DNA from 3 places in the Brachybacterium sp. NPDC056505 genome. Region 1 is predicted to be linked to each of the others. Evidence: predicted binding sites of a transcription regulator. Region 1 holds the regulator's gene; each other region holds the start of a gene.
The links. Region 1 encodes LexA, which represses DNA repair genes until DNA is damaged. Its sites were predicted from a motif close to TCGAACANNTGTTCGA; they were not measured.

Region 1 (3,272 bases):
CCGATCGCGGTGATGACCCCGCAGGACGCCAAGGGGCTCGAGTTCGACGGGGTGGTCCTCGTGGAGCCCGCGGAGATCCTCGCCGATTCCGAGGGAGGCGCCGGAGACCTCTATGTCGCGATGACCCGTGCGACCCAGCGACTGGACGTGGTGCACGCGCGGGAGCTCCCCGCGGGCCTCACCGGCACCGAGGCCGAGTCCTCACCCCGGACATGAGAAGACCGGCGGCCGTGGCTTCCCCTCCACGACCGCCGGTCGGCGGCGCGCCCGCTGGGCGCGCCCTGAACATCTTAAGGGCATGACGCCCGTGCTTCGGACCGTTTCCCACCGATCGACACGGATCCGCCACGAATCCAGCGGCTAGCGTGCCTCGGATCCGAGGCCGACGGCCGCTGCGCGGCTCAGGACGGGGCGCCGCCGCTGCCCGCGGAGGCGTCCTGACGCAGCTCGGAGATCGCGGACTCGAAGTCGTCGAGGGAGTCGAAGTCCTGGTAGACGCTCGCGAAGCGGAGGTACGCGACCACGTCGAGCTCGCGCAGGGGCTGGAGGATCGCGAGGCCCACGGCGTGGGCGTCGACCTCAGCCTGGCCGCTCTGGCGGATGGTCTCCTCGACCCGCTGGGCGAGAACGGCCAGCTGGTCGTCGCTCACCGGGCGGCCCTGGCAGGCCTTGCGCACTCCGGAGATCACCTTGGAGCGGCTGAACGCCTCGCTGACTCCCGAGCGCTTGAGGACCGCGAGCGATGCCGTCTCGATCGTGGAGAAGCGGCGAGAGCAGTTCGGGCACTGGCGACGACGCCGGATCGAGGCGCCGTCGTCGGCAGTGCGCGAGTCGACGACGCGCGAATCGGGGTGGCGGCAGAACGGGCAGTGCACGTCCTCCAGCCTACCGGGCGCACCGGAGGGCCGAGGGAGGGCCCGCGGCGCTCCCGCCGCAGCGCCCCGGCGGATCAGGCGGCGTCTACGCTTTCCTCGGGGAGCTCGAGCGACTGCCCCTCGGTGATGCGGGGGCTCGAGAGGCCGTTCAGCGAACGCATCTCGCGCACGAAGTCCTGGGAGTCCTCACCGGCGGGGGCGTACTGCTCGGCGTAGTCGCTGAGCGTGTCGCCCGCCTGCACGGTCACGGTGACCGGCTCCTGCGGATCGCCCGCGAAGGCGGAGGGGACACCGAGGACCAGGACGCCCAGCAGGGCGACGAGGATGCCCGCGAGGAAAGCGATGCCGGCCAGCAGGATGCGGCCGCGACGGGTGAGCTGCAGTCGAACACCCTTGCGAGCAGAGCCCTGCCCGGCGTGGGCCGAAGAGGTGGGGAGGGGAAGCATGGTGGCCATTGTCCGAACTCCTGTTCGATCGAATACGTGTACGACTGTAGGCCCGCCGTGCGCGACACGCAAGGCCTTCCTCGAACACATGTTTGGAATCAGGTCGCCCGACGCCTAGGCTGAGCGACGAGTCCCACTGAATCGCAGGGGTGGGACAGACGAAGCGAGGAGCCGCGCAGATGACCCCGACGACCTCTGGTCCCGACCTGACCGACGACGGCCTCACCGCGCGCCAGCGACGGATCCTCGAGACCATCACCGCCGCCATCGAGCGCCACGGCTACCCGCCGACCATGCGCGAGATCGGCGATGCCGTCGGCCTCACCTCCCCCTCCTCCGTCTCGCACCAGCTCCAGGCGCTCGAGCGCAAGGGATTCCTGCGCCGCGATCCGAAGCGCCCGCGCGCGCTCGAGGTCGTGCTGCCCGACGACGCCGGCGAGCCGACCCTCGCGCCCGTCGAGTCGATCGGCGCCGCCGCGGCCTCCGCGTCGGTGAGCGTGCCGCTCGTCGGCCGGATCGCCGCCGGCATCCCGATCACCGCGGAGGAGCAGGTGGAGGACGTCTTCACCCTGCCCCAGCAGCTCGTGGGCGACGGCGAGCTGTTCCTGCTGCAGGTCGTCGGGGACTCGATGGTCGATGCCGCGATCTGCGACGGAGACTGGGTCGTCGTGCGCTCGCAGCCGGTCGCGCAGAAGGGCGAGATCGTGGCGGCCATGATCGACGGCGAGGCGACGGTCAAGACCTTCGCCCAGAGCGACGGCCATGTCTGGCTGATGCCGCACAACCCCGCGTTCGCTCCGATCCTGGGCGACCACGCCGAGATCCTCGGCAAGGTCGTGGCGGTGCTGCGCGCCGTCTGACGCGCTCCTCCCACCCCCAACTCGCGCGCCTGCGATCCCCTGCGCGCGCTCGGCTCCTGCGGGCTCAGTCCCCCGCGCGGGCCAGTCGTCCGAGGGCGGCGAGCGCGACCTCGGGATCCTGCGTCGGCCACAGCGGCGGCATCGCCTCGCGCAGCACGGCCCCGTAGCGCTTGGTGCGCAGACGCGGGTCGAGCACCGCGACCATGCCGCGGTCCTCGTGCGAGCGGATCAGGCGACCGGCGCCCTGCGCGAGCAGCAGCGAGGCATGGCGCACCGAGACCTGCATGAATCCGCTGCTGCCCTCCGCGTCGGCCCGCTCCGAGCGTGCGGAGGTCAGCGGATCGTCGGGGCGCGGGAACGGCAGGCGGTCGATGGTCACCAGTCGGCACGTGCGTCCCTGCACATCCACGCCCTGCCACAGCCCGATGGTCCCGAACAGGCTCGCGGTGTCGTCGCCGCGGAACTGCTCGACGAGCCGGGGCAGGGAGTCCTCCCCCTGCAGGCCGACGGGCAGGTCGAGACGCGCGCGCACGTGCTCGGCGGCGACCTCCGCTCCCCGCCTCGACGAGAACAGGCAGAGCGCCCCGCCGCGCGAGGCCTCGACGAGCGCGGTGAGGTGATCAAGCATCGCGAGCGACGGGCCCTCGCGGCCCGGCGCGGGCAGGTGGGAGGCGACGTAGAGGATGCCCTGGCGGCGATAGTCGAAGGGACTGCCCACATCGATCCCGGCCCACGCGCTGCGGTCCTCGAGCGGGGGGACGTCCTCGGCGTCCATGCGTCGGCGCGAGCCCAGGCCGATGGCGCGGGCGGGCGGCTCGAAGCGCCCGCCGAGGGCGAGCGTCGCGGACGTCAGCACCGCGGTGGTGTCCTCGAGGATGCGTCCGCGCATGGCGCCGGCGACATCGAGCGGGGCGACCTGGAGGCTCGAGCGCCCGGTGCGCTCGGAGTGGGAGACCGAGACGACGTCGTCCTCGTCGGGCGCGGTGAGGCGCTCGCAGACGTCGACGATCTCCTGCAGGTTCGCGCGCACGGCCTTGCGGGCGCCGGCCGCCGTCGGGGCATCGCCGCCGGCGTCCTTGGCGTCGGCGTGG
Region 2 (3,272 bases), on a different contig from region 1:
GGGCTGAGCGCGAGTGACGCGCGTCGAGCGTGGATGGCATGGGACGTGCGTGCGACGCGTGAACCAAGCGTGTGAGGTGCAGGCCGAGGACACACGTGCCTCGGGCACGACTCGTACCCGGCGCGCATGCCTTCGCCGAAGAATCAGCGGGTGCAGCGCGACCGGGTGCGGTCGGTGAGATGCCGGTGGTGCGGTGACCGGATGATGGGACGCAGCCGGTCGGATGAGGGGCTGTGCTTCGGGTGCCGTCGAATCAGAACGGTGGAGGCGGCGAGGGTGCGCGTGGTGCCGGCGGCGGTGAGCCCGCTGGTGGTGGGGAGCCGGACCCGGACGGCGGGTCAGCACTCGGCGGGTGATCGGTGAGCGAGGGGAGCCCGTCGCGCGCCCGCCGATGCTTGGCGCGGGCATCGCACAGCTGGTCCCAGGCCTCTTCGAGGTCGGCGACCGTCTCGGCAGTGGCCATGTCCGCGTTGTCCTCGAGGAAGACGCGGAACCTGTCCGCCACGTCCCAGAGCGTGCCCCGTCGGCCGCTGGGGGAGTCCTCGGGCTCGATGCGCACGGGGTCGATGAGCCCCTCGGTCTTCATCGCGTGGTGCTGCCAGCAGAGCATGTGCAGGTTGTCGACCGAGGTCGCGCCGCCGCTCGCGGGATCCTCGTGGTCGTACTCGACGATGTGGTCGGCCTCGGTGGCCGTGGTCGCGGGGCGCGTGCATCCGGGCAGGCCGCACGTGGTCATGCGATCGCACAGGTGCTCGAGCATGGACTGCGTGGGCCGGTAGCGGTCTGCGGGCAGCGGGAGGAACTCGCCGCTGCTGGGGTCGGTGAGGATCCGCACCCAGTCGCTCTGGCCGGCGGCGATGTCACGGGCCATGTCCGCCGGGATGGGGATGCGCCCGTCGAGCATGCCGGGGGCGTCGTCCTGGCCGAGCATCGTCATCATCGGCACCAGCACGCCGAGCCGGAAGCGCTCCGCAGGCACGTGCACACCCTGGGTGTCGGGCGTGGTGAGGGTGGTGAGCAGATAGCGGATGTGACCGAGCGAGAGGGGCATGCCGGTGGCGAGGACCTCGCCCTCGGGATCCCAGGGGATCGGGGAGCCGTCCTCGAGAGCGTGGCGCTGGGCCGTCTGGACCGCGCGGGCGCTCGCGTCCAGACGTCGAGCGAAGGAGACGACTTCGTGCGCCGGCCCCTGCACTTCGATGCGGGCGATCCCAGGGGTGTCGTCCGGGAGGAGTTCGACGCGCCGACGGTTCTCGGGCGCGAGGTGCGGCGGCAGCTCGCGGCGGGAGAGCAGCCGTGCGATCACCGAGCTCAGGCTTCGCGTGAACTGCTCGGGCGCGATGCCGACCTCCCAGAAGCGCACGGTGAGGTCGACGACGGCCATCTCGTCATCGGTGAGGCCACTGGTGCGTGAGAGGAGCTCGGTGAACCAGGCCGCCGGGAAGGCGCCCGTCTCGAGGAGGGCGTGCACATGGGGAAGGAGATCGACGGCGCGGTGCGCATCGCGGATGCGGCGCTGTGCCGCGTCGATGGTGCAGCGCAGAGCGGTCGCGACCGCGAGGTCGGCGACGCGGACCCTGTCGCGATCCGCATCCGGGAGATGACGGGCCTCCCACTTCGGTGCGAGGAGGAGAAGGGAGCGCGCCAGCTCGCGTGCTTCGTGGACGCCCTGGTCCCAGGTCGTGTGCACCAGTTCGTCGACCTCGAAGGTGGGGCTGACCTGGACGTGGCGGGAGGCGTTCTCACGGTTCACCGGGGTCTTCGTCCGTGCCGGGAGAAGGGGCTCGAGCACGACCGCATCGCCCGAGGGGAGAGGCTCGAAGAAGTCGGCGCCGCCCAGAACGCCCTGGTGGATGCCGGGATCGGTCATCGTCATCGTGCTCACCTCCTCGTGATCGCGAGTGCTGCAGCGGGGTGCCCGTGAGAGCGTGAACCGGAACTGTGTTCGATAGGTCGAGCCTAGTCGGTGCGGTCTTCGAAAACCAGTACGAATCGGGCACTGTGGAGAACTCTGCGGGGCGGATGCAGGACACTGCGGGAGGTCCCCGGGCCGTCCGTCGTCCAGGCTCGACGCGCCCGGCGGCGCGTGCGCGCGCTGCCCGTCTAGGCTCCGACTCCGTGCGCACAGCCTTACTCTCCGTCACGTTCGCAGTGGCAGCCCTGATGATCGGAGCGGCGGCCGTGGTCGCCATATCGATCTACTGCGGGAACCGCGCGGCTGAGCCTGTGGAAGTCCATGCCACCGCGACGGAGGTGACTCATTTCAGGCGTGGAACGGTCGTCGTCTTCCGCACGGACCAGGGAGTCGAGGACACGGTCTCCGGAGGATCCGCGGACGTCGGCGAACACATCACGATCTACCGCTATGGGTCAGGGGAGTACGGATGGGAGCCCCGCCCGTCGTCGGCGCCTCTGTGGTACGCGTGCGGGGCGGCTGCGCTGTGCTTGTCGATGGTGCTCATCGGCACGGACCAGGTGCGCAGGAGCATGCGTGCGTCGCGGGTGAAACCCCGGGGCCGACGTCGTGACCGACGCCGGGGCCGACGTCCCGCACCATGAGAACCCGTCGTCCATGCCTCTCGAGGCCCGCCCCGCGCTCGGTCTCGACGAGCCCTTGCTGGAACGCCGTGTCGAACTCTCCGCCCCCGACCGTCGAGTCGACGACCCGGAACCCGCAGCGGGCGTAGAAGGGCGCGTTCCACGGCACCTCGGCATAGGTGCGAAGGGTGATCCGCATGTGGTCCCGTCCCGCAGCCCATGCGCACGACGCCTCCACGAGCGCTCGGCCGATGCCGCGGCGGCCGTAGGCGGGCAGCACCGCCAGCTGCTCGAGGTGCGCCTCCGGCCTGTCCTCGCGAGCGGCGGCCCCGTCGATCTCGAGCACGTGCGCGAAGCCGACGACCCGCTCGTCGGCCCCCGCTCCGCCCCCGACGACGGCGACCAGCAGGACCCCCGGCTCCGCCGCCCGCGCCTCCCCTCTCTCGGCCGAGTCCGGACCGAAGGGCTCCGGACCGAAGAGATCGGCGAACATGGCATCGCCCGCGGCCTCGATCGCCTGGAGGCGAGCGAGGTCCTCCCGCCTCGCCTCTCGGATCCGCACCGTCTCGTCCATGCCCGCACGATAGGTGTCGAGGCCGGCGGCTGACACGCCGTTTCCCGCGCCCTCCATCTGCACCCTCCACCAGCCCCGGCCCCTTGCGCCCTCGTCGCGCCGCCCGGCCATCCACGCCCCGTCCGGCCATTGAGCCGTCGGACCCATGGGGGAGAATGGA
Region 3 (3,272 bases), on a different contig from region 1:
CGCACGTGCTCGCGCAGGAGCGCGGCGACGCCGCCGACGTGCGCGGTCGGCACCACGAGCACGTCGACCATCGGGCGGGTCCAGTGGGTGTCCGCACCGTGGTCGTCGAAGACCATGACCGTCTGCTCATCGCTCGAGCAGACGCGCGCGAGGGTGCGCACGAAGTCGCGGTCGCGCACGTCGGACCAGATGTGCGGGCGGCCGTCGAGGCGGACGGTCGCGGTGGTGAGCAGCTGCGAGCGCACCCGCAGGTCGGTCACCTCGATCTCGGGCAGGCGGGCCCCGGTGTCCGAGCACAGGCGCTGGGCGACCTTGTGGATGCTGCGCTCGAGCTGCTCGGCGCTCGGCGTGGACTCCCCGAAGAGGTCCGCGCGGGGCGGCAGCACGCGGTGACGGCCGCCGATCACGTAGCGCCCGTCGATCCGCTCGTGCAGCAGCCACCAGAAGGCGCAGCGCTGCAGGCCGGGGACAGGGGGCGTGGTCTCGGGCTGCTCGTCCGCATCGGGCACGAGCTCGAGGTCGCGGCGCGAGGCGGCCTGGACGGCGCGGGCGACGGCGGCGGGCGTGACGTGCTCGCGCAGCGAGAGGCCGAGCGCGGCGAGCATGTCGACCTGCTGGTCGATGCTCGGAGCCGGCGCTCCGGCGCGCAGGACGTCGTCGACGGGCTCTGCGTGCGCATCGTGCGCCCCGTCCCCGTGGAGCAGGGTGCGCATCCGATCCGTGATGCTCATGGCGACCTCCTTCTTCTCGTCGAGCTGCGGCTGCAGGACCACCGTATGCAGGGCCCTCCCGTCGGCAGGTGACGAGCAGGCGAACTCTTCGCGTCGAGTGCGCGACGGAGAGCTCGGGCAGAATCGGGGCATGACCTACGAGATCGAGGACTCCCTGATCGTCCCGGGCACTCCCGAGGACGTGTACGCCCTGCTCAGCGACGTGACCCGCACCGGCGAATGGAGCCAGCAGTGCTACCGCTGCGCATGGGACGACGACGCCCGCGGCGTCGGCGCGCGCTTCACCGGCTGGAACCGCACGCCCGAGCGCGAGTGGCACACCACCTCCGAGGTCGTCGCCGATGTCCCGGGCGAGCGCTTCGCGTGGTCCGTCGGCCCCGGCCGGGCGGAATGGGGGTACCGGATGGAGCGCGCGGAGGGGGCCGGCGAGCCTCGCACGCTGCTCACCGAGTACACGCGCACCACGCCCCTGTTCGAGACCACCTTCGCCGAGCGCTACGGCGAGCGCGCCGAGGAGGAGATGGCGACGCGCCGGAAGGCCGCGGAGGCCGGGATCCCGGCGACGCTCGAGGCGATCCGGAGGGTGCTCGCGGGGGAGTGAGCTTGGCGGGGCGAGGTGGCAGTCGAGTCGCTGTCGCGCCTACGTGATCGACGTGCCTTGTGGTGTCGAGCGAACGGCATTCCCGCTGTTCACCAGGCGCTTTCGCCCGGCCCTCGATGCGTATGATCCTCCCTAGCGCTCCCTTTTCCACATCCTCTCCTAGCCTCTTCCAGGTGTCCGGTTCGCCCGATACGATGAGAGAAGAATCGAACGAGTGTTCGACTCCTCGACGTGGAGGGAAGGGGGACAGGATGACCGCGCTCGACCCTGGCCCGCGCCAGGAGATCCTCGGCGACCATGCCCTGTTCCCCGGCATGGTGCTCCCGCGCGAGAGGGAGGAGCTGCTGCGCGCCCAGCAGGCCGAGCGTTCCGCACAGGATCCCGTCCAGCGCATCCGCCCGCGCTCTCCGCGTCCCCTCACGCGCGAGTCCGTCGCTGCCCGGGTCGACGTCTCTCCGACCCTCGAGGTCACCGAGCGCGTCCAGAGCATCTGGGACCAGGGTGTGCGCGAGTCCCGCGAGCTCGCCGACTCCCTCGCCGCCCTCGCGCCGTCCTGGCGCGGCCGCGATACCGGCGGCTGCACCGCGGAGGACGCCCAGTGCGAGGACCTGCTGGTCGCGGCCGCGCTGCGGTGCTCCGACACCGTCGCCTACCGCCGCATCCGCGACGGGCACCGCGGCGTCGACCTCTGCCCGCGCATCTTCGCCCGCCTGCGCGCGGGGGAGTTCCCCGCCGCCTGGTTCCGCGAGCTGCTGCGCCGCACCCTCGGCCTCACCGACGAGGAGATGACGCTGGTCGATGCGACCGTGAGCGCCTGGGACCCGGGCATCACCTCCGAGCACTTCAGCCGCTGCCTCGGCACCGTCGTCGCGACGCTCCTCGAGCGACGCGAGCTCCCGCCCCGCATCGACGTCGAAGCGCGGCGCCGGGTCGAGTTCGAGCACGGCGGGGACGACGGCACCGCATGCCTGCGGATCGTCGGCCCCGTCCCCGAGCTGCTGCAGCTCGCCCGTCGGCTGGACGATGCCGCGCGCACTCTCCAGGCCGCCCAGCGCCATGCGCTCGAGGCCGGAGTCGAGGTCCCCCTGGACCCGCAGGGCCGCGCGGCCGAGCAGGGACGGCCCCTGTCCCTGTCCGAGCTGCGCTACCACCTGCTGACCATGGCAGATCTGGACACCGACGGCGTGGGCCTGAGCGCCGCGTCCTTCCGCATGAACGTGACGGTCCCGCTGCTGTCCCTCATGGGCCACAGCGACGCCCCCGGCATGCTCGACGGTCGGATCCCGATCCCGGCCGAGATGGCCCGCGAGCTCGCCGCCGGCGAGGACGCCTGGCACCGGCTGCTCACCGACCCGGTGAGCGGGGAGTTCCTCCCCGCGCCCGCCGAGCGCTACGCGGTGCCGCAGGCCATGCGGGAGCACCTGCGCGTGCGGATGACGACCTGCTCGGTGCCCGGCTGCCGGCGCCCCGCATCCTGCGCGACCGAGGCCGACCACATCGAGGAGTACGACCACGAGGACCCGCTGCACGGCGGCCGCACCGCCGTGGACAACCTCCACCTGCTGTGCTGGAAGCACCATGCTCTGAAGACCGCCCGCCGCATCGACCCGGTGCGCGTGGACGCCTCCCATTCGCCGACCGGCCGCACCGGAACCCTCTGGAGCATCGACGAGGAGATGCGGATCTTCCAGGAGGACGACACGGACCTCGCGACCCCCGCGATCGTGAAGGACCTCAAGGACTCCTGGGCACGGATCCAGGCCCTCCGGGACCAGCGCGACGCGGCTCTTCGAGATCACGCCGAGCGCACCCGGGACGAGTCCCCGCCCGAGAGGCCACCGCAGGGTGCGCCCCCGGGCGCACCACCACCACCGTTCTGATCCCGGCGGGTCAGCGCGCGGCGCTGCCCTCCGCCTCGCACAGCGCATCGACCGCGCGCA

Region 2: the regulator LexA is predicted to act here: its motif matches at 1,976-1,991, upstream of ACFQ53_RS06190 (DUF222 domain-containing protein).
Region 3: the regulator LexA is predicted to act here: its motif matches at 1,539-1,554, upstream of ACFQ53_RS16405 (HNH endonuclease signature motif containing protein).

What each region holds. Positions count from the first base shown of each region.
Region 1 covers NZ_JBHTSV010000023.1:11,172-14,443, reverse strand. Annotated here, with positions in the region: gene ACFQ53_RS11925 (HelD family protein) at 1-216, shown strand, start outside; gene nrdR (transcriptional regulator NrdR) at 402-875, opposite strand; gene ACFQ53_RS11915 (LysM peptidoglycan-binding domain-containing protein) at 950-1,321, opposite strand; gene lexA (transcriptional repressor LexA) at 1,501-2,181, shown strand; gene ACFQ53_RS11905 (ATP-dependent DNA helicase) at 2,246-3,272, opposite strand, start outside.
Region 2 covers NZ_JBHTSV010000006.1:70,637-73,908, reverse strand. Annotated here, with positions in the region: gene ACFQ53_RS06195 (LysR family transcriptional regulator) at 1-17, shown strand, start outside; gene ACFQ53_RS06190 (DUF222 domain-containing protein) at 254-1,876, opposite strand; gene ACFQ53_RS06185 (GNAT family N-acetyltransferase) at 2,459-3,112, opposite strand.
Region 3 covers NZ_JBHTSV010000049.1:2,929-6,200, reverse strand. Annotated here, with positions in the region: gene ACFQ53_RS16415 (hypothetical protein) at 1-731, opposite strand, end outside; gene ACFQ53_RS16410 (SRPBCC family protein) at 862-1,332, shown strand; gene ACFQ53_RS16405 (HNH endonuclease signature motif containing protein) at 1,584-3,212, shown strand; gene ACFQ53_RS16400 (glycoside hydrolase family 15 protein) at 3,223-3,272, opposite strand, start outside.